3 regions of the Litoribrevibacter euphylliae genome follow, and region 3 is predicted to be linked to each of the others. Evidence: predicted binding sites of a transcription regulator. Region 3 holds the regulator's gene; each other region holds the start of a gene.
What was found. Region 3 encodes sigma-54, which starts transcription at its own class of promoters, with help from an activator protein. Its sites were predicted from a motif close to TGGCACNNNNNTTGCTNT; they were not measured.

Region 1: ACFOEK_RS07085 (NarK family nitrate/nitrite MFS transporter) is a predicted target of sigma-54. The motif match lies at 2,284-2,301, and genes of this name have one in related genera.
Region 2: flgB (flagellar basal body rod protein FlgB) is a predicted target of sigma-54. The motif match lies at 3,473-3,490, and genes of this name have one in related genera.

What each region holds. Positions count from the first base shown of each region.
Region 1 covers NZ_JBHRSZ010000002.1:1,186,006-1,193,351, reverse strand. The annotation lists gene trpC (indole-3-glycerol phosphate synthase TrpC) at 1-507, shown strand, start outside; gene sbcB (exodeoxyribonuclease I) at 689-2,131, shown strand; gene ACFOEK_RS07085 (NarK family nitrate/nitrite MFS transporter) at 2,343-3,812, shown strand; gene ACFOEK_RS07080 (molybdopterin oxidoreductase family protein) at 4,076-6,295, shown strand; gene ACFOEK_RS07075 (DmsC/YnfH family molybdoenzyme membrane anchor subunit) at 6,311-7,346, shown strand, end outside.
Region 2 covers NZ_JBHRSZ010000002.1:314,678-322,023, forward strand. The annotation lists gene ACFOEK_RS03145 (flagellar hook protein FlgE) at 1-1,656, opposite strand, end outside; gene ACFOEK_RS03150 (flagellar hook assembly protein FlgD) at 1,817-2,491, opposite strand; gene flgC (flagellar basal body rod protein FlgC) at 2,585-3,025, opposite strand; gene flgB (flagellar basal body rod protein FlgB) at 3,036-3,431, opposite strand; gene ACFOEK_RS03165 (CheR family methyltransferase) at 3,755-4,594, opposite strand; gene ACFOEK_RS03170 (chemotaxis protein CheV) at 4,630-5,583, opposite strand; gene flgA (flagellar basal body P-ring formation chaperone FlgA) at 5,957-6,661, shown strand; gene flgM (flagellar biosynthesis anti-sigma factor FlgM) at 6,806-7,105, shown strand; gene ACFOEK_RS03185 (flagella synthesis protein FlgN) at 7,187-7,346, shown strand, end outside.
Region 3 covers NZ_JBHRSZ010000002.1:1,062,417-1,069,762, forward strand. The annotation lists gene ACFOEK_RS06465 (calcium/sodium antiporter) at 89-1,117, shown strand; gene ACFOEK_RS06470 (KpsF/GutQ family sugar-phosphate isomerase) at 1,186-2,157, shown strand; gene ACFOEK_RS06475 (KdsC family phosphatase) at 2,185-2,709, shown strand; gene lptC (LPS export ABC transporter periplasmic protein LptC) at 2,730-3,305, shown strand; gene lptA (lipopolysaccharide transport periplasmic protein LptA) at 3,289-3,837, shown strand; gene lptB (LPS export ABC transporter ATP-binding protein) at 3,886-4,611, shown strand; gene ACFOEK_RS06495 (RNA polymerase factor sigma-54) at 4,786-6,375, shown strand; gene hpf (ribosome hibernation-promoting factor, HPF/YfiA family) at 6,532-6,819, shown strand; gene ptsN (PTS IIA-like nitrogen regulatory protein PtsN) at 6,887-7,333, shown strand.

The sequences.
Region 1 (7,346 bases), 120 kb from region 3:
ACCGATGCGGATTTCTTCCAAGGTCATGAAGACTATTTGAAACAAGCGCGTGCGGCGTGTTCATTACCTGCAATTCGTAAAGATTTCTTGGTGGATGAGTATCAGATCTACGAAGCTAAGAGCATTGGTGCTGATTGTGTGTTGTTGATCGTGGCGTGTTTGTCTCAACAGCAATTGGCCGATCTGACTGGTTTGAGCCATGAATTAGGCATGGATGTGTTGATCGAAGTGCACGATGGTGAAGAGCTGGATGTAGCTCTGACGGTGGATAACCCGCTGGTGGGCATCAACAACCGTAATCTGCACACTTTTGACGTGTCATTAGACAACACCTATCAGTTGTTGGATCGTATTCCTGATAACCGTATTGTGGTGACAGAAAGTGGTATTCATACCACAGCCGATGTAGCAGACATGCGTGCGCATCAGGTGAATGCCTTCTTAGTGGGTGAAGCCTTTATGCGTGCTGAAAACCCGGGTGACGAGTTGGCAAAACTGTTTGTTTAATCGCACGGTTTAGTCGAACGGTTGAATTGTGCTGTTGAATTGAGAAAGGCGCTGCTGAATAAGTCGCGCCTTTTTTCGTTTCTGAATTGACCTTATCTGGCAGTCTCCCTACCATTTGGCTTCCATTTATCCTAAATCGTGAATTTTCTTATCCCTTCTTTTTATTTTGTGTGGAGCAAGTATGAGTTATCAAGGCACCTTTTATTGGTATGACTATGAAACCTTTGGTGCCGATGCTCGGGTGGATCGTATTTCTCAATTTGCGGGGATTCGTACCGATGCCGATTTAAACATCATCGGTGAACCGGATATGTTCTACTGTCGTCAGGCGGAAGACTATCTGCCTGATCCGATTGCTTGTCTTGTTACAGGCATTACGCCGCAGCAGGCTAATCGTGAAGGGCTGTCGGAAGTGGAGTTTGCACGACGAGTTCATGATCGTTTCAGTGAACCGGGCACTTGCGTCTTAGGCTATAACTCGATTCGTTTTGATGATGAGTTTACCCGTAACCTGTTCTACCGAAATTTTATCGACCCTTATGCTCGCGAATACAAGAACGGTAACAGCCGTTGGGATTTGATCGATGTGGTGCGTTTAACCCATGCGTTGCGTCCTGAAGGCATAGAGTGGCCTAAGAAAGAAGACGGAACCACCAGTTTTCGACTGGAAGAGTTAACTGTAGCGAACGGTATTGTGCACGAAAACGCGCACGATGCGTTATCAGACGTCTACGCCACCATCGCGATGGCCAAGTTAATTAAAGACAGGGTGCCTAAATTATTCGATTACGCATTCTCACTCAGAAGTAAGCAGACGGTCTTTGATGCTCTGGCGGTGGGGTCGAATAAGCCTGTGCTGCATATCTCCTCCATGTTTGGTGCAGAGCGTGGTTGTATGGCGTTGGTGCTGCCATTGTGTGCCGATCAGACTAATGCCAATGCAATTCACTCTATTGATTTGTCGTTTGACCCTGATCAGCTGGAAGGCTTGTCGGTGGAAGAGATTCAACGCCGCGTGTTTACCTCGCAACAAGAGTTAGGTGAAACACCACGTATTCCGTTTAAAACCATCCATGCCAATAAATCGCCAATGGTGGTGGCAGCGAAGATGATGACAAGTGAGCTTGCAGAGAAATGGGGGCATGATTTGAATCTCTGTCGACAGCATTGGAAAAAGTGGCAGTCCAAAACGCATTTACTACCAATCATTCAGCAAGCCTTTGCTTTTGAAGGCAGTGAAGAAACTGATGTGGATCGTATGATCTACAGTGGTTTCTTTCCCCGTCGTGATAAAGAGGCTATGGATTACATTGGACGCTCTGATATTGAACAGCTCGACCCTACGTCGTTTAGCTTTCAGGATGTCCGTTGCCCAGAGTTACTGTTTCGGTGCAGAGCGCGAAGCTTCCCTGATGCCTTATCAGATGAAGAGCGCATGAAATGGGAGCAGCATAAATACCGAGCCTTGATGGAAGAAGGTTATGGTGCACCGCGTTGCTTAGCTAATTACCCAGAGCTTCTTAATAAGGCACATGTAGAGTTCCAAGATAGAGCGGATGCGCAGTTTTTGCTCGAAGAGTTGATGCTCTATGCGCAATCCATCGCGCCTTTTGATGCGTTCTAACCAAAGTGGGGTGACGGTGTAGTTTTTGGTGCACGCTATCGTGCACCAAATTGTTGTTTGAGATTAGGAATAGTGCATCTTTTTTGTGGAACGAATCGAAAATAAGAAAATTATATCTCTAACTAATTGAAATTATTGATGAATTCTTTGGGTGGTACTTGCCTTGCTATTTCCGGGTATCCGATTTCTAATTTTAGCAAGGACCTCTGCCATGAGTACTTCTGATAAATTCAACCTCTTTTCCTTTAGTGGGAAGATGAAAATCCTCCACATGAGTTGGATTGCCTTCTTCCTTACTTTCTATGTGTGGTTTAACCACGCGCCATTAGGTGGTGTGATCTCTGAATCGTTGGGACTAACCACAGCTCAGTTTAAGACATTACTGATTCTTAACGTGGCTTTGACCATTCCTGCTCGTGTCATCATTGGTATGCTGACGGACAAATACGGTCCTCGTATCGTTTACTCTTCTATCTTGTTCCTAGGCAGTATTCCTTGCTTCATGTTTGCTTTGGCGGACACCTTCGAACAAGCGGCCATTGCGCGTTTCCTTCTTGGTTTCGTGGGTGCTGGTTTTGTAGTTGGTATTCGTATGGTGTCTGAGTGGTTCCCTGCAAAACAACTGGGTACTGCGGAAGGTATCTACGGCGGTTGGGGTAACTTCGGTTCGGCAGCCGGTGCGATGAGTCTACCGGCGATTGCTTTGTTGTTTGGTGGTGAAGACGGTTGGAGATATGCAATTGGTATCACGGGTCTGCTTTCTTTAGTCTTCAGCTTCATCTGGTACAAGAACGTTACCGATACACCAAAAGGTTCTACCTATTTCAAGCCTAAGAACAACGGTGGTATGGAAGTGACCTCGAAAGGTGACTTTGTATTGCTATTAATTATGAAGATTCCTATGTATGCAGCCTTGGCGTTGTTGACTTGGAAGTTGTCACCAAATGGCGTTTCAATGCTTTCTGAATTGGCCGCTAACCTGATCTACGTTGGTTTGGCAGTACTTTATGTTTATGACAGCTATAAAGCCTACAGCATTAATAAAAACATCTTTAAAGAAGAAGTACCTGAGATTCATCGTTATGAGTTCAAACAAGTGGCGGTATTGAACATCCTGTACTTTGCAACCTTTGGTTCTGAGCTGGCAGTGATTTCTATGTTGCCATTGTTCTTTGCTGAAACCTTCGAGTTATCTATGGTTCAGGCTGGTTTGGTGGCGTCTGCTTATGCCTTTATGAACCTAATGTCTCGTCCTGGTGGTGGTTTGATTTCAGATAAATTCGGTCGTAAGAAAACACTGCTTATCTTAACGGCTGGTTTGGCGGTTGGTTATCTAACCATGGCGATGATTGATTCAAGCTGGCCGTTAGTTGTTGCGATTATTGCAGCGATGGCGTGTTCATTCTTTGTGCAAGCGGGTGAAGGGGCAGTATTCGCAGCCGTACCTTTGATCAAGCGTCGTTTGACAGGTCAGATTGCTGGTATGACAGGTGCTTACGGTAACGTCGGTGCAGTGTTCTATCTAACAGTTCTTTCGATGGTGAGTTATCAAACCTTCTTCTTGGTGATCGCGGCGACGGCGGTACTTGGTTTTGTAACCTTGTTCTTGATGAAAGAGCCTAAAGGTGAGATCGCGGAAATTGATGAGCATGGTCAGGTACAAATGATCAGCGTGAGCTAAGTCTTACAGTGTATTGCTCTGGGAAGGCCGGTTTTTGAACCGGCCTTTTTTGTGGGTGAGAGAAATTGGTGCGCTGAATTAAGTAAACCTAAAGTTTGCATGGGTATTCTGGTTTGGTTCTTGCTAATTAATGGTAGTGAAAAATTAAAGCTTATATAAAACAATAAGTTACATCTTGGTGCTGCATGAATCTGGTGCGATAAAGGGAGTATTGATATCAGGTTGCTTTGTTGTGGTGCGAGGTGTGGTGAGGAGAGCGAAACATGCTTTTTGGTCGTAAAGACAGAAACCCCATTCGTATTGCCGATAAAAAGGTAGCCGAGTGGAAATACACAACGTGTGGTTATTGTTCCACCGGTTGTTCGATTCACGTTGGTTTGGATAAAGAAGGCAACGCCGTTGCAACTCAAGGGGTGGCTGACGCCGATGTGAACCGAGGCAAGTTGTGCATTAAGGGTATTTTCGAGCATGAATTGTTTGAAGCACCAGGCCGGGGCAATAAACCATTAATGCGTCAAAGACCCTATGAAGACGAGTTTCAAGAAACCGATTGGGATACCGCGCTTGATCACATGGGCTCTGAAATTCAGCGCATTCAAAGCACCTATGGTAAAGACAGTTTTGCCATTATCTCGACCGGTCAGCTGTTAACAGAAGAATTCTATACTTTGGGTAAATTGGCTCGCGGTTGTATCGGTTCCAACAACTACGATGGTAATACCACGCTGTGTATGGCGTCGGCAGTATCCGGTTATAAGCGTTCGTTTGGTTCCGATGGCCCACCAGGATGTTACGAAGACTTTGAACATACCGAGTGTTTGATTGCCTGGGGCTCGAACCTGCCAGAGCAGCATCCGATTATTTATTGGCGTTTAAAAGAAGCACTGGAAAAGCGCAAATTTCCGCTGATCGTAGTTGACCCGCGTGTGACCATGTTGGCTCAATTTGCCGATATGCACCTTCCGATTACACCGGGCACGGATTTGGTGCTGCTGAACAGTTTAATGCACGTGATTCTGGACGAAGGCCTGGAAGATCGCGACTACATCAATGCGCACACCAAGGGCATTGAAGAGGTTGAAGCCTGTGTGAAGGATTACGATCCGATTACGGCCTCTAAAATCTGTGGCATTGACGAAGATACCATTCGCAACGTGGCGCGCTTGTATGCGAATGCCGGTGCTGCAATGTCGATCTGGACCATGGGCATTAACCAAAGTACTCACGGCTCAGACGGTGTCGTAGGCATCAACAGCCTGAACCTGATCACGGGGAACATCGGTAAGCCGGGCGGTACGTCGTTGTCTATCACCGGTCAATGTAATGCCATGGGGACGCGTGAGTGGTCTTCGTGTTCCGGTCTGCCCGGTTATCGTGCGCTGGAAAAACCCGAGCATCGTAAAGAAATTGCCGATTTCTGGGGCATTGATGAAGAGTTCTTCCCGAAAAAACGCGGTCTAACCGAAACCGATATTTTCCCTGCCATCGAAACCGGACAAATCAAAGGCTTATGGTTGGTAGCGACTAACCCAATGACTTCGATGCCTAACACCGCACGTATTCGTAAGACGTTAGAGAAACTCGACTTCCTGGTGATTCAGGATGCCTACGCGGATGTGGAAACGACTCATTACGCGCACATGTACCTACCTGCGGCGGTATGGGCTGAAAAGGAAGGTTGTTTCACTAATACCGAACGCCGAGTCAATATTGTACGTCAGGTGACTAAGCCGAAAGGTGATTCAAAACCTGACTTCTGGATCTTCAAAGAATTGGCCAAACGTTTCCCGAACGGCCAGAAGATTCATTTCCCTGAGACACCTTCGGGAGCATTCGAAGAAATGAAGCAATTGTCCAAAGGCGATAAACGTACCTTGGATATTTCCGGCATGAGCCATGACTTGATTGAGAAATCGCGTGGTATTCAGTGGCCGTTCCGTGAAAATGAGCTGGAAGCATCTGGTGATACAGCCGGTTCAGGCGTAAAAGGGAACTCACGTCTTTATACCGACGGTGTTTTCCAAACGCCGGATGGCAAAGCGAACCTGATCCCGTTGCCTTTCATTAATAACAACGAAGTGCCGGACGACGAATACCCATTCTGGATGAACTCCGGGCGTGTGGTTGAACATTTCCACACTCGTACTCGTACCGGTAAGTTGGGTAACTTAAACAAGTTCAGCCCAACGCCTTACATGGAAATGAACCCGGATGCGGCGGCGGAATTGGGTATTCAGCACCAATCGTATGTGCGTATCGTCAGTCGACGTGGCGATGCGGTAGTGATGGTGCAAACCACTCAGCGTGTACCGCGCAACATGGTGTTTATTCCATTCCACTTCCACGATTGTGTTAACCGTGTGTCATTAGGTCTGTTAGACCCACACTCCCGTCAACCTGCCTTTAAACAATGCGCGGTGCGTATTGAGAAGGTCGATCAGCAATTAGCGGCTGAATTGAATGCAGAACGACGCGCGTTTTAAGAGGAGTGACAGAATATGTTGATGAATGCTTGGTATAAAGTTCGCGATCGTCTTGATCAGATCGGAACCGATAACTCTGATTTGGACGACACTGCGCGTCCGATTTTCCAACCTCGCCCTGGCGAGCAAGAGTATGCAAAATTGAAAGACCCTGCGGTTCAGGATGTGAACCGTTATGGTGAAAAGATTAACTTGCTGGACATCACCCACAGTACTGGTGGCGAAGGCAACTCCATGTTTATTAACGGCAACCCGGAAGTGGGGTGTAACCCGAATCGTAATAAACAACACGGTTTCCACTTTACGGCGGATAACTGTATCGGCTGTCATGCCTGTGAAGCGGCGTGTAGTGAGAAAAATGATAACCCGGCGCACATTGCCTTCCGTTCGGTGGGTTATGTGGAAGGGGGCTCGTACCCGGACTTCAAACGCCTCAACATCTCAATGGCGTGTAACCACTGTGATAATCCAGTGTGTTTGAAAGGCTGCCCAACTAAAGCTTACACCAAGCATTCAGAATACGGTGCGGTGTTGCAGGACCCGGAAACCTGCTTCGGTTGTGGTTATTGTACTTGGGTGTGCCCGTATAATGCGCCGCAGTTAGACCCGATCAAAGGTCGCGTTTCCAAATGTAATATGTGTGTGGATCGCCTCGAAGTCGGTCTGAAACCTGCGTGTGTTTCCGCTTGTTTGGGGAATGCTCTGAATTTTGGTGTGATCGAAAATACGCCAGAAAATCGTGAGCAGATCAAAACCCAGATTCCTGGTTTCCCTGATCCATCGATCACTCAGCCAAACATTCGTTTCCAGCAAACCCGTTCTATGCCGAACGAAATGGGTCGTACCGACTCTATGCCGATTAAATACCGTAAAGAAGACGATGGTTCGTTCCGTTCTGTGGTGGATGAGAAAGCCGGTAAGGATCGTTTCTGGAACTTGGGTCGTTTGAGTTCTCGTGAGAATCCGTTGGTGATCTTCACGCTAACGACACAAGCAATTCTTGGTGCATTCTTGATGTTGTTCCTAGGTTCCATGTTAGGTGTGGATGCCA
Region 2 (7,346 bases), 750 kb from region 3:
GGTACCGGTTGAGAAACCATCTTGCGCTAAGCCATTAATCGCAAACTGGGAAGCATGTTGCGTAGACCCAGTAATATCGATTACAAAGTTAGAACTGGTCGGAGGAACAGTGGGTTCGACACCACTTGCCGGACCATCTGAACCATTAGGATTACCGTCAGCATCACGTGGTTGCCAATCATCCACCAGCAAAGGCGTAGAAGGGTTGGTTGATTGAATCTCACCCGAGGTATCAAACACAATTTGCTGAGAAAGCGGTAAATTCATACTGTTGGTTAATGACTCAGGCTGTGTGGAGTCATAGGCAGGATTCTGATCACCAATATGATAACCATCAATTAACGCATACATTGTCCAAGTATTTTCATTAGAGGCCGTCAGAGTTGGCGGCTCTTTCACAAAATACTGGGTCATAATATGCGGGTTACCCAAGGAATCATAAATCGTCACAGACGTCGTATGATTATAACTTTCCGAATCTGTTGGGCTGAATGGACGAATAACAGAAGAATCATCCGTTGGCGTAGCTCCAAACACCACATCGTTAGGCGCAGTAGCAGAATCGTTATTAACCAGATACAAACCGGCATCCAAGGTAATATCAACATAACCACCTGTAGTGACCGTGGTACCAGCACCTGCAGCCACCGTTCCCTGGTTTACGCCATTCGCAATACCAGAGACGTTAAAGGCTCCCGCAGTACTGTCCAATTGAACGTCAAAACCAAGGTCATTTACCACAGTCAAAGTGTTTGTGGCCGCATCAAAACTGGCAGAAAAGTTAGACAAACTTGAAATCTCTGCCGCAATTGCAGAGCCCGTGTTTGCGCCTGTTGCTGTTGAAGCCAACAAGTTTCCATTCAACACCACACCAGTGGCGGCAAGAATACCGGCATCAATTTGCACCGTCGTAGTTGCTGATGCGGTTGCACCCTCTACATTAGAAATCGCAGTTGCGATGGCATTGGCAGAATCATTCGCAGTCCAACTCACATCGGATATCACTTGGTTCGGAGTGAAAGCCGCATTTACAATTTGAACCGTACTTGCAGTAGTAGTTGCAGAGTAACCATTTGTTGCACCCACCTGAGGAACACTAACACCCGTACCATCAGACGTCGCCGGAAGCCCGCCTGTTACATACTCTTGTCTGGAGTCTAAATTAAACTCAGTTTCCACATCTGTCGTACGGTTCGGCGCCATATCCGCATCGTCTACCTGGATATCACCCAACGGCCTAGCAGGGTTAGGTTGCGGCTGAAGCTGCAGCTCATCTGGAACACCAAAGCCCTGAACACGCTCACCCGTGTTAGTCACAATGTAGCCTTCACGGTCCAAACCAAACATACCTGAACGTGTATAGAATTGCTCACCTAGCGTATTCTGAACAACGAAAAAGCCTTCTCCGTTGATCGCCAAGTCTAAGTTATTCTCGGTGAATGTGATTTCACCCTGATTAAACTGCTGAGAGATTTGGTTAATATTCACCCCTTGACCAGAGGCACCACTGCTACTGACATTTGCCGCATACAGATCACCAAACTCCACCCGAGACTGCTTAAAGCCAACGGTACCCGCATTCGCAATATTATGACCCGTGACATCCAGGTCCGTTTGGGCACCTTTCAAGCCCGTTAAGCCAACTCCAAAAGACATAGCGTTATCCTCTCTAGCTCCACTTATCGGAGATACCGACAAGCCATAAAATTGTTTCTATCGATCAAAAACTTGTTCTTCAGCTGGTGAACAGCGTCATTCCATTCTTTGAAAAACCAATCTCTTTGAACAAACAGTATTCTTTCAATACCATTTAAACTTATTCAGCAATCTCTCTTACTTCAGAAAGCGGTATCTGACCAATACCCGCCACATTCAGCATGGTACTGCCATCACCCAAGGTCACACTGTTCACACGTGCCGAACCATACACCACAAAACTTTCGGCTTTTTCATCCACAACGCCTGTAGCAGTGAACTTATATTTGCCAGGCGGCAAAGCATTTCCTTCCGCATCTTTACCGTCCCAAAGTACATTGTTTTCACCCGGTAAAGCCTCTGTCATCGGAATTTGGGCAACCAACGCACCATCATCACTGGTAATGTTGAACATAACATTAGAGGCCCCCTCTTCAACTTCAACCATCGCTGGAATACTGCCCTCTCCAGACCAGTACACTTCGTTATTTGGTACAACTACTTGACGCCCTACCAAGGCCGACGCTTGCAATGCTTGGCTAGACTTATAGTCGCTTAACAGTGAGTCCACGCTGTTATTCAGGTTATCAATGCCTTCTACCGAACTAAACTGCGCCAGCTCTGCAATAAAGTCACCGTTATCCTGCGGATCTAATGGGTTTTGGTTATTTAACTGAGCGACCAAAAGCTCAAGGAAGGCATCCTGACCCAGCTCGTTTTCAGGCGTTGAAGTATTTTCTTGAGTTCTGTACGAGGACAGCGCATCTGCTTGGGTTGTAGAACTAATACCAGTCATTTTAATTCACCTTTTTTGTTACTCGGAGCCCATGAACAACACGTCATACACTGTCTTTCAAAATCTGTGCTGCACGGTTCCAGGCGGTTTAACTTACTGACCCAACGTCAGAACTTGTTGCATCATTGTTTTAGCCGTATTCATGATGTCGACATTCGTTTGATAGGAGCGAGATGCAGAAATCATATTGGCCATTTCTTCCACGACATTCACATTCGGGTAGTACACATACCCCTGTTCATCTGCCATTGGATGGTCCGGGTTGTAACGTGCATCTAAAGGCGCATCACTTTCAACAACACCGAGCACCTGTACTCCGTTACCAATGTCTTCATTCACCGAAACATCGTTATGCTTATATCCCATTTCATCTTTATGCAGCTGAGAAAACACCACGTGGCGAGCGCGATAAGTGTCATCGATGCTACTACTTACAGCTTCCGCATTGGCAATGTTACTGGCAGTAGTGTTAAGTCGCAGCGACTGAGCCATCATGCCGGTGCCGGCAATATCAAATACATTTCCGAGAGACATAAACTACTCCTTATTCGCCTTTAATCGCGCCAGTAAGGCCTTTGAATTTGCTGTTTAAGAAATTGAAGGTCGCCTGATAGCGCATCGCATTTTGCATGTACTCAGTATGTTCAACCTGCGTTTCTACCGTATTACCATCAATAGCGGGTTGATGAGGGTTTCTGAACTTCAAGCCTTCATCTGGGCTCAGCAAACCATCAATATGCTGGTCGTCTGTTTTATCGAGCTTTACAGAAGACATCTTGTCTGCCTCCTGATTCAATATGGCGCGAAAATCGATATCTCTGGCCTTATATCCCGGGGTATCTGCGTTGGCCAAGTTGTTCGCGATGATCTCTGCACGATCTACACGAACTCCCAATGCCGATGGATGAATGCCTAATGCGTTATCGAATGTGATTGCCATGCTGCCGCCCTCAAACTGCAAATCTTAAACTTTCCAATTAACAAACAATTTGCGTGCCAAAATAAAAAACACAATAAATTCAATGATTTAAATTAATTCAGAGAAATTTAACACGGCAAAAGAGGCAAAGCGGCAAGATGTGGCTGCTTAGTGCGAGTTGCGAGTTGCGAGTTGCGAGTTGCGAGTTGCGAGTTGCGAGTTGCGAGTTGCGAGTTGCGAGTTGCGAGTTGCGAGTTGCGAGTTGCGAGTTGCGAGTTGCGAGTTGCGAGTTGCGAGGCAAGTTAGCTGCACAGAAGATCTGTGCAACTACATATTATCTGTTATTACTTCTTAGCTCGGTAGATCAGCCCCGGTCGGCATTGGATCATTTCGTAAATATCATTCAACCCAGTCAGAGACTCGGTCGCACCAATCACCAAATAGCCGTTAGGATTAAGCTGCTTAGAGAGTCTTGTGAGAATGTCTTGTTTCTGTTCCGCCGAAAAGTAAATCAATACATTACGACAAAAGATGATATCGAACTTACCTAAACTGGCGTAAGACCCCAGTAAATTCTGGGAACGAAATTCAACTCGGGATTTAATATCCCTATTCACAGACCAGGAACCGTCCGGGTTTTCAGAGAAATAACGCTTTTGAAGATCAGCATCCAACCCGCGAGCCAAGGCCAGCTTTTCATAGCTTGCGCGTTTGGCCTGATCAAGAATTTCAGAAGATAAGTCTGTTGCAAGAATTTGTGCCTGATTAACCCGTTTTCCAGGGTTACTCCGGTTATATTCTTCCACCATCATACTCATGGAATAGGGTTCTTGCCCTGAAGAACACGCCGAGGACCAAATACGAATCGAGCTTTTCTTCTGAGATACCAGTTCCGGAAAAATAATTTCCTTAAGAATACGGTATGGATGCTTATCACGAAACCATAACGTTTCATTGGTCGTCATCGCATCAATGACACGCTCCTTTAAACGACCATTAAATTTCACTTTAGAAAGTAGGTCTTTTAAATCATGAAGATCAGACTCTTGCATGATTTTCCTTAAACGACTGGCTACCAAATACTGCTTGTTGTCGCCTAAAACAATGCCGGACTCATTTTCTAAAAACTGCCTGAACTGATCAAAGTCGTTCTTTTCAAAACGTATTGAGCCAGATATTGACATCCATTACCTCGAGAAGACAGAAAGAAAGAGAGAGATTACTCCCCCCCTTTGTACACAGGATCGTAAACGCCTTTAAGAACATTTACGGCTTTAGAGGCCAGATTGTCTGGACTGAATTTCGCCATAAAGTCATCCGCCCCCACTTTTTCAACCATCGCGTGATTGAAGACACCGCTCAATGAAGTATGCAGCATAATATGCAGCTCACTCATTTGAGGATCTCCCTTCACGGCTGACGTCAAAGTGTAGCCATCCATTTCAGGCATTTCGATGTCCGAAATCATCATGATGTATTTATCGGCAGGATTAACCCCCTGCTCTACTAACGACTTGAGATGATTCAGCGCCTCTGCACCGTTCTTAAATAAAGTAGTCTCAAGCCCGACAGATTCCATACACTTTTGAACCTGCTTACGAGCTACCGACGAATCATCAACAATTAAGATGTGGCCAAGATCGTCCTCTTCTTCCTGAGGAATTTCTCCCAGAATCTCTTCACTGATGGTTTCACCAGAAGGCACAACCTCAGCAATGACTTTCTCAACATCAATGATTTCAACTAATTGACCTTCGATCTCTGTAACCGCAGTTAGATAACTCTCTTTACCCGTACCGGATGGTGGCGGATGAATCGATTCCCAATTGGTGTTCACGATGCGCTCAACCGAACTGACTAAGAAGCCTTGCACGGTTCGGTTGTATTCAGAAATGATTACAAAACTATTTTCAATATTAGGTAATGGAGCAGACCCCGTTGCCATACTCAAATCGAGAATCGGAATGGTTCCTCCCCGTATATGAGCGACCCCTCTTACCACTGGGTTCAGCTTAGGCATCATTGTTAACTTAGGGCACTGTAAAACTTCCTTTACCTTAAATACATTGATGCCATACATCTGGGAAGACCCCAATTTAAATAGCAGCAATTCCAGTCGGTTTTGCCCGACCATCTGCGTTCTGGAATTCACTGCATCTAATACACCGGCCATGAATTAAATTCTCCCAATAAGAATCGTACGGCTTATATCAACATTTAAGCATACTTTAAAACATTGATACTAAACCAATAAAGTCCTTTCTCTCTATCGGCAGTACGTTTTGATTCTTGAAACCAAACGTAATCGAAAAAGCTAAATCAAAAATAAACCCACTCGTCTACTACATCATCAAAATTAGCATGACACCGTTCTGACAGTGGCATAAGCCTTGCTTCTTTAACTTAAACGCAATTAAAACGGCAAATTTATGTCACTTGAGGGACTTATGCTACAAAGCTTACTTGTAATAAAGTCTAGCCGATTCTCGAAAAAGGCAAAGCAAATTAGCAGCTCATTAATGTGTATGCTCTGTCTTTGCTTGTCTATGCCTGTCATTGCGGCAAATAACGACAATATTACAGAGAGCCCTACCGCCACTAAATTGCTATCTCAGAGCATTAAAGATGTGCCAAAACTGATTGAAAACTTCATTCAGGAACAATTGCTGCTCACTGGCGCGGATATAACTAATATTGAAATATCCAGTTATTCAATCAGCTCAAGTTTACGCTTACCCAGCTGCCGTGAGCCATTGACACTGTCCAGAGAAGGTTCAAAAAACAACTTTTATGGCCGAAACACTGTCAAAGTGAGTTGTGCCAATCCGAATTGGGGCTTCTACAGTGGAGCAAGCGTCAAAATTTATGGTGAAGTTTTAGTGGCAGCCACACCTATTTCCAGAGGTGAAATCATTACCGACGATCATCTCCAGACGACACGCATCGATCGCTCCAAGATCAATGGCAACAGCGTGGTAGATGCCTCATCGCTTATTGGTTTAGCTGCAAAGCGTCCTATTCGACAAGGAAAAATCCTGACATCCAGCCAGTTTGAGTTACCAAAGCTGATTGAACGTGGCGATGGTGTCGTCATTCAGGCCGTTGGAAAAGGGATGACTGTGAGTACGGCAGGCGAAGCCCTGAGCCATGGTCGTCTGGGGGAAAATATTCGGGTGAGAAACATCAAGTCAGACCGGGAAATCATAGCCAAAGTGAAAGATAAAGACACGGTTGTGGTCATGTTATACTGATAGGTACTTGCACCAGGCAACTTCTGAACAAGCACTTAGAAGACGGCTACAGAAAAAAACAATGTAAACACTAAAGCTAATGAATAAACTGCCGATATAACCGAGTGTAAGTCATTATATTTCGCGGAAAGGCTGGAGAACACTATGGAAATCAACAACCTTAATATTAATAGCAGTACTCATAAGGCAAAGCAAACCGATGGCGCTGCCTCAGGTAAAAGCAAGGTTTCTACCGAACAAAGTAATGCTGCAAGTGGTGAAACTGTTTTCATCAGTTCAGAAAGTAAAGCACTGAAAGATCTGGAAGCGTCGATTAAAGCTGAACCAGATTTTGATGTAGAAAAAGTAGAGCGCATTAAAGCAGCTATCTCTGAAGGCAACTTTGCCATTGATGATGAAGCTTTAGCGAATAACATCATTGAGTTTGATGATCTTCTTGGCTAAGACAGAACTGGCGTTTTATTGACGATGGTTCTTCTTAACTATTGAGATCATAGGCTCAATCCAGCTATGAAGGATAGTTCAATGTCGGAGAATATTGAAAAAGCTCGTGAAATCATACTTCACGGAATTGATGATGACCTGATTACTTTATCTGAAATGAGAACCTTACTCACAGATGAAAAGACGGCATTAGAGAGTCGTGACATTGACGCCATCAAGCAAATCAGTGAAAAGAAGTCAG
Region 3 (7,346 bases):
TAATCCCATCTAAATCTATACAATCAGCGCCACATTCAGTATGTTTCAAACGCTCGATTAAGACAGAAACCTCAGGAACTCCAGCTCTATGCTTCTCTATCATTCGCTAGCTATCATTTTAGGACTCATTACACTGGTCTGGAGTTCAGATCAATTTGTAAATTCAGCAGCTTCTGTTGCAAAACTTCTAGGAATGTCGACCTTAATGATAGGTCTGACTGTCGTCAGCTTCGGAACATCTGCACCAGAAATCATGGTCGCGCTCAACTCAGCCTTTAATAACTCACCAGGAATTGCCGTTGGTAACGCAGTAGGCTCGAACATAGCGAACATAGGCTTAGTACTGGGCGTAACCGCTCTCGTGAGCGCACTTCCAATTCGATCAGGTCTGATTCGACGAGAAATCCCACTGCTTCTACTGGTAACAGGTGTATCCGGCGTCCTAATGTGGGATTTATCACTTGATCTATTGGACGGTTTGATCTTATTAGCGTTATTGCCATTAACCTTATTTATCTTTCATAAATTCTCCCACACTGCTCAAGAAGGCGATAATCACGATGCCGCCGAAGACGAACTACTGGAAGAAGTGGCAGACTTGCCTGAAATGTCTACAGGTAAAGCCTGGGTGCTATTAACAGTAAGCCTTGCCGTATTAATCGGAAGCGCTCACATTTTGGTTTGGGGTGCATCCGGTGTTGCAAGAGAGTTGGGCGTCAGCGAACTGGTAATAGGTTTGACCATTGTTGCAATCGGCACCAGCCTACCTGAGTTAGCGGCATCAGTAGCAAGCGCTCTTAAAGGCCATCATGATCTAGCCATCGGAAATGTGATCGGCTCCAACCTATTTAATCTAATGACCGTGCTTTCCGTGCCAGGCATTATCGTCACTACCAGCATCGAACCACTGGGCTTTTCGAGAGACTACTTTGTCATGCTTGGTTTAACGCTGGCCCTGTCTTTCTTTATTCTAGTAAAATCTCGCACCTCAACGTCGGCCTCATCCGGTACCAATATGCAAGTTGGCGGTAAACTGACTAAGCTGCATGGTTTACTTTTCTTAGGCGTTTATACTGCTTATATGGTTCAACTGTACTTACACAGTACCGCCGGTTAATGGCATAGATTTAACTTGTATTACCAGACTAATTTGTTTTACCAGACGTGTTGATGTTAGGACACCTTATGACAGACTTTGATTACATTGCTACAGCCCAAAGAACCTTAACCATTGAGGCTGAAGCCGTCACTGAACTGAAAAATCGTCTCGGCGAAGAATTCGTTACTGCGTGTGAATTGATTATTCACTGCAAAGGCCGAGTGGTAGTTACTGGGATGGGGAAATCAGGCCACATAGGTAAAAAAATGGCCGCAACCCTTGCTAGTACCGGCACCCCGTCTTTCTTTGTGCACCCAGGGGAAGCCAGTCACGGCGACTTAGGGATGATTACCCCTAACGACGTTGTAATTGCCATCTCCAACTCGGGCAACACCAGTGAAGTCGTTACCATTTTGCCTCTGATCAAACGCATGCAAACACCTATGATCAGCATTACCGGCAATCCACAATCCACTATGGCCAAAGCCGCGGTAGTTAACCTCGACATTTCAGTAAAAGAAGAAGCCTGTCCACTAGGTTTAGCGCCAACAGCCAGTACCACTGCGACATTGGCAATGGGTGATGCACTTGCAGTTGCGCTACTTGAAGCCAAAGGCTTTACTGCGGAAGACTTTGCTTTTTCCCATCCCGGTGGCGCACTAGGCCGTCGTTTGCTACTTAAAGTCGAAGACCTGATGCATAAGGGTGCAGATATCCCTTCTGTAACCCCAACCACCTTGGTTAAAGATGCACTACTGGAAGTGACTCGTAAAAAGCTAGGCATGACTGCCATTGTCGATGAACAAAAAGGTCTAATCGGTGTCTTTACCGATGGTGACTTACGTCGTGTTCTTGATAACGAAACCGATTTCCATGCAACCGCCATCAAAGATGTAATGACGTCTCCTGGCGTTCGTTGTCAGCAAGGTATTCTGGCGGCGGAAGCACTGAATATCATGGAAACCAAGTCTATTAACGGTTTATTCGTTGTTGACGAAAACGATCAAGTGGTCGGTGCGTTAAATATGCACGACCTACTTAAAGCCGGCATCATGTAACAACAGATATGTAAGTAGAGAATTACGATGACAGATGTAATTGAACGCGCCAAAAAGATTAAACTACTTTCTTGTGATGTTGATGGCGTTATGACCGATGGCGCGCTTTTGTTTACTTCCGAAGGTCAGGAAATCAAAGCCTTTAATATTCTTGATGGTCAAGGCATTAAGATGCTTCAGAACAGTGGCGTCAAAGTGTGTATTATCACTGGTCGTACTTCAGCCATGGTTCAAAATCGTGCTAAGAACTTAGGCATCGAAATTCTACATCAAGGCCGTGAAGATAAAATTGATGCCATTCAGGAAATTGCTCAGGACTTAAATATCACACTCGATCAAGTGGCGCATATTGGTGATGACCTACCGGATCTTCCTGTCATTCGAAAAGTTGGCCTAGGTGTTACCGTTCCTAACGGTGCAGATTTAATGAAAGAACACGCTCACCACTGTACAACTCGCTCGGGTGGTAAAGGTGCAGTTCGAGAGCTCTGTGAATTGATCATGAAGGCTCAAGACACTCTAGCCGATGCCCACGCGTTCTACCTCAAATAACTCCCATCAGGTAAGAACGCATGATCACCAAAGCCAAAATCAAGCAAATACTAAAAAGCAGCCCTTTACTACTGGCGGCCGTTGCTTTGCTGTTTTGGCTTAGTTTTCAAGAAGAAGGCAATAATATACAACCCGCCCCACCAACGGACGATTCAGCCCCAGATCTGATTCTCATAAATTCAGTATCAACACATTACGATGAGACGGGCCAACAACAGTATCAACTGACCGCAACTAAAATTGATCATTTCCAAGAAAGCCATATTGCTCTCCTAGAAAAGCCTTACTTGATCAACCAAGCAGAAGATGCTCAATGGCAGGCGAATGCTTTATCAGGTCGCGCTGATTTAAATTCAGACACCCTATTCCTTAAAGACCAAGTCAAAATTGACAAGGTCACTGCAACACAAACTGTTTCACTGCGAACTTCCGAGCTTACAATAGACACCCAAAAGAATACAGCTGAAAATGACGTCTTAACCGTTATTCATTCCGGACCGAGTTTTATCGAAAGTCGTGGATTTTTTACTGACTTCAATACCAGTGAAACCCTATTGAAATCGAATGTAAGAGGAACGCATGACGTTCAAAAGTAAATTACTCACACCACTGTTTCTATTAACTCTATTCAGTGCCAGCACAGCTATAGCACTGCCTGAAGACAGGAACCAACCGATTGAGCTGGAAGCCAATCAAGCCAAACTCAATAATGAAACTGGTATTGCGGAATACACGGGCAATGTCATCATTACCCAGGGCACAGCAAAACTAAAGGCGGATCGAGTCATTCTGTATTCCGTTAACAATGAAGTGACCCGTATGAAAGCCTTTGGTGAGCCTGCCAAGTACCAACAAATTCTTAAGCTCGGTGAACAGCCTACCCATATTGAAGGCAAGACACTGGATCTTAAGGTCGCCGAAGAAATTGCTGAAGTCACCGGAAATGGCGTTGTCTATAAAGACAAAGATCGACTCTCAGCAGAGAAAATTATCTACTCTTTAAAAACGGGCGAGCTTAATGCGAAGAAAAACCAAAATGGATCACAAGATACAACTGATAGACCTATAAAAATGATCTTCTATCCCCCTAAGAAAGAAGAGACTCCGCAACAGGAATCGAACAAGTAAGAGCATAGAGCTTTTCTGTAGCCTACCAATTAATATCGAGATAGATACATGAGTTGTCTAAAAGCCGCGCACCTCGCTAAAAGCTATAATAAACGCAAAATCATTAAAGACGTTTCTCTGTCGGTAAGCAGTGGCGAGGTCGTAGGGTTACTAGGGCCTAATGGCGCAGGTAAAACCACCTGTTTCTATATGATTGTGGGCTTGGTACAAGCGGATCAAGGAAAGGTCACCATAGATGATAAAGACATCACGCATTACCCAATGCATGGTCGAGCACAAGTCGGCTTAGGGTATCTACCTCAAGAAGCGTCCATCTTTAGAAAGCTCACCGTTGCTGAAAACATTTACGGTATTTTAGAGCTTAGAAAAGACCTGACCGAAGAACAGAAAAAAGAGAAGCTTGAGTATCTTCTGCAAGAATTCCACATCACTCACATACGCGATTCATTAGGGATGAGTTTATCCGGTGGTGAACGCAGACGTGCAGAAATCGCACGAGCATTAGCCACGGATCCTAAGTTTATTCTATTAGATGAACCTTTTGCCGGAGTCGACCCAATATCGGTGAACGATATTCAGGGCATTATCAATCATTTGAAAGGGTTGGGCATTGGCGTACTGATTACAGACCACAATGTTCGAGAGACGTTGGGAATCTGTGACAAAGCGTACATTGTTGGTGAAGGTCATATCATTGCCGAAGGACAAAGTGATGACGTCCTGAATAATCAAAAAGTAAAAGACATCTATCTCGGAGAGAACTTCAACATTTAATTCAGGCCATACTGTTTTGAGTTTTCCAGATACACAAATCAACACTTTTGAACTTATTTTGGTTTATACTTGATTGCCAATGGCAAATAATTTGCTTGTGCGGTTTTCACAACATCATTTCTTCAGATTACAACCGCACACGCTGAGTGAAAGCATAAGGATACGTTGTAATTTATGAAGACATCGCTTCAGCTCAAGATGGGGCAGTCATTAACCATGACACCTCAGTTGCAACAGGCCATTCGACTGTTACAACTTTCAACCCTGGATTTACAACAAGAAATTCAGCAAGCCTTGGAAAATAATCCAATGCTAGAAGTGGAAGAGGATTTTGAACAAGCCTCACAACCTTCCATTGAAGATCAAATGGCAGAAAAGCCGCTTGATTCCGATCCAGGCGAAACACCATCAAACTCAGAAGATACCGATTTTCTCGCGGGCGATCATAGCGACAGCGGCGACGATTTCAGTCGTGATGATTTTCAAACATCATCGCAAGAAGCCACTGAAACTGACAGTGAGTGGAACAACGACATCCCTGAAGACCTCACCATAGATACCGGTTGGGATGACATTTATCAACACACTCCAACTCAAGCTTCAGCGCCGTCAGACGATGATGACTATGATTTTGAATCCCGTAATACCGTCACCGAAACACTTCAAGATCACTTAAGCTGGCAATTGAATTTAACGCCAATGAGCGACACGGATCGTATCATTGCAGAAAATATTCTCGACGGCATTGATGATGATGGTTACCTGCAAACATCGGTTGAAGACATTTGTATCAGCGCCAACTCAGAACTCGACCTCTCTGAAGATGACGAGAATCGCGTCGACATTGAGGAAGTTGAAGCGGTTCTGCATTTGATTCAACGTTTTGATCCAGTCGGTTCTGGCGCGCGAAATTTACAGGAGTGTCTTCAGGTTCAGCTTAATCAGATGCCACCTGAAACACCGTTTTTATCAGAAGCAAAAATCGTCGTATTGCGCCATTTAGAGCTGCTTGGCAACAAAGACTTTGCCGGCATTATGCGCAAAGGACGCATCAAAGAAGATGTACTAAAAGAAATCATCAGCCTGATTCAAACACTGCATCCTCGTCCTGGCGAACAGATCAATCAACAGACGCCCGACTATGTGGTGCCTGACGTAGTTGTTCAGAAAACCAATGGCCGTTGGCGTGTCGATTTAAATCCGGAAATCACACCTAAGATTCGCATCAATCCAAGTTATGCCTCGTTGATTCGACGTGCGGATTCCAGTGCTGACAATACCTTCCTGAAGGATCACATGCAGGAAGCAAAATGGTTTCTGAAGAGTCTTCAAAGTCGGAATGAAACGCTGCTAAAAGTCGCCACTAAAATTATGGAGCACCAACGCGGCTTCCTGGATTATGGCGATGAAGCCATGAAACCTCTGGTTCTGCACGACATTGCTGAAGCCGTTGAAATGCACGAATCAACCATTTCCCGTGTCACTACGCAGAAATACATACACACGCCTCGTGGCATCTTCGAGTTGAAATACTTCTTTTCGAGCCACGTCAGCACCTCTTCTGGTGGCGAATGCTCTTCGACCGCAATCCGCGCCATTATCAAGAAACTTGTCGCCGCAGAGAATCCTAAAAAGCCGCTCAGTGATAACAAAATTGCCACTTTACTGGGTGAGCAAGGGATTAAAGTTGCAAGACGAACCATCGCCAAGTATCGGGAGGCGATGAACATCCCACCTTCGAATGAACGTAAGCGCTTGGTTTAAAGGAATTTTTAATCTGAGGTAGCTAATTGATACAGGTCATTGTATTCATTGCATGCTAGGACTATATTAAAGATGAAGGAGGCACAGACCTCCTCCAGCTTCACCTTATAAGCTGGATTCTTTTGGACCACAGCATACTAAATTAAGGAGTCCTATATGCAAGTAAACATCAGTGGCCACCACCTCGATATTACTACCAACATTCGCGATTATGTTACTTCCAAATTGGATCGACTTGAGCGACACTATGACCAAATAACAAATGTTCAAGTTACACTGAGTATTGAAAAACAAAGACAACTGGCAGAAGCCAAGTTACATGTAACCGGTGGTGAAGTGTTTGCTAATGCAGAGCATGATGATCTTTATGCTGCAATTGACGCACTAACAGATAAATTAGATCGTCAATTAATTAAACACAAAGAAAAATCTTTGGCTCGTTAACCCCAGTAAACAAATCAACCCATATAACATGTAGCTGCGACATGAGAAAAATTAACGAGCAGCCTTAATGGATTTATCAAGCATACTATCCAAACAGCGCACCTTATGGTGCGCTTCCTGTCAGAGTAAAAAACGCACCATCGAAGAAATCTCCCAGATCCTCGCTGAACACATTTCAGGGCCTTCCGCACACGAAATTTTTGATGCGCTCATCGAACGCGAACGTCTCGGCAGTACTGGCCTGGGGGATGGTATTGGTATTCCTCACTGTCGCTTACCTTCCTGCGAGAAACCAATCGGTGTATTACTGATGCTGGAAACGCCTATCGACTTTGATTCGTTGGACAAACAAAAAGTCGATATTATTTTCGCACTGGTGGTACCACAAGAAGCCAATGATGATCATTTAGATATTCTGGCAACCATCGCAGGAAAGTTTAGTCATGCTGATTTCAGGGACTCTTTGCGAGCGACCCAATCAGACGATGAACTTTTTTACGTAATAACCAGCTAAACTTAATAGCCAT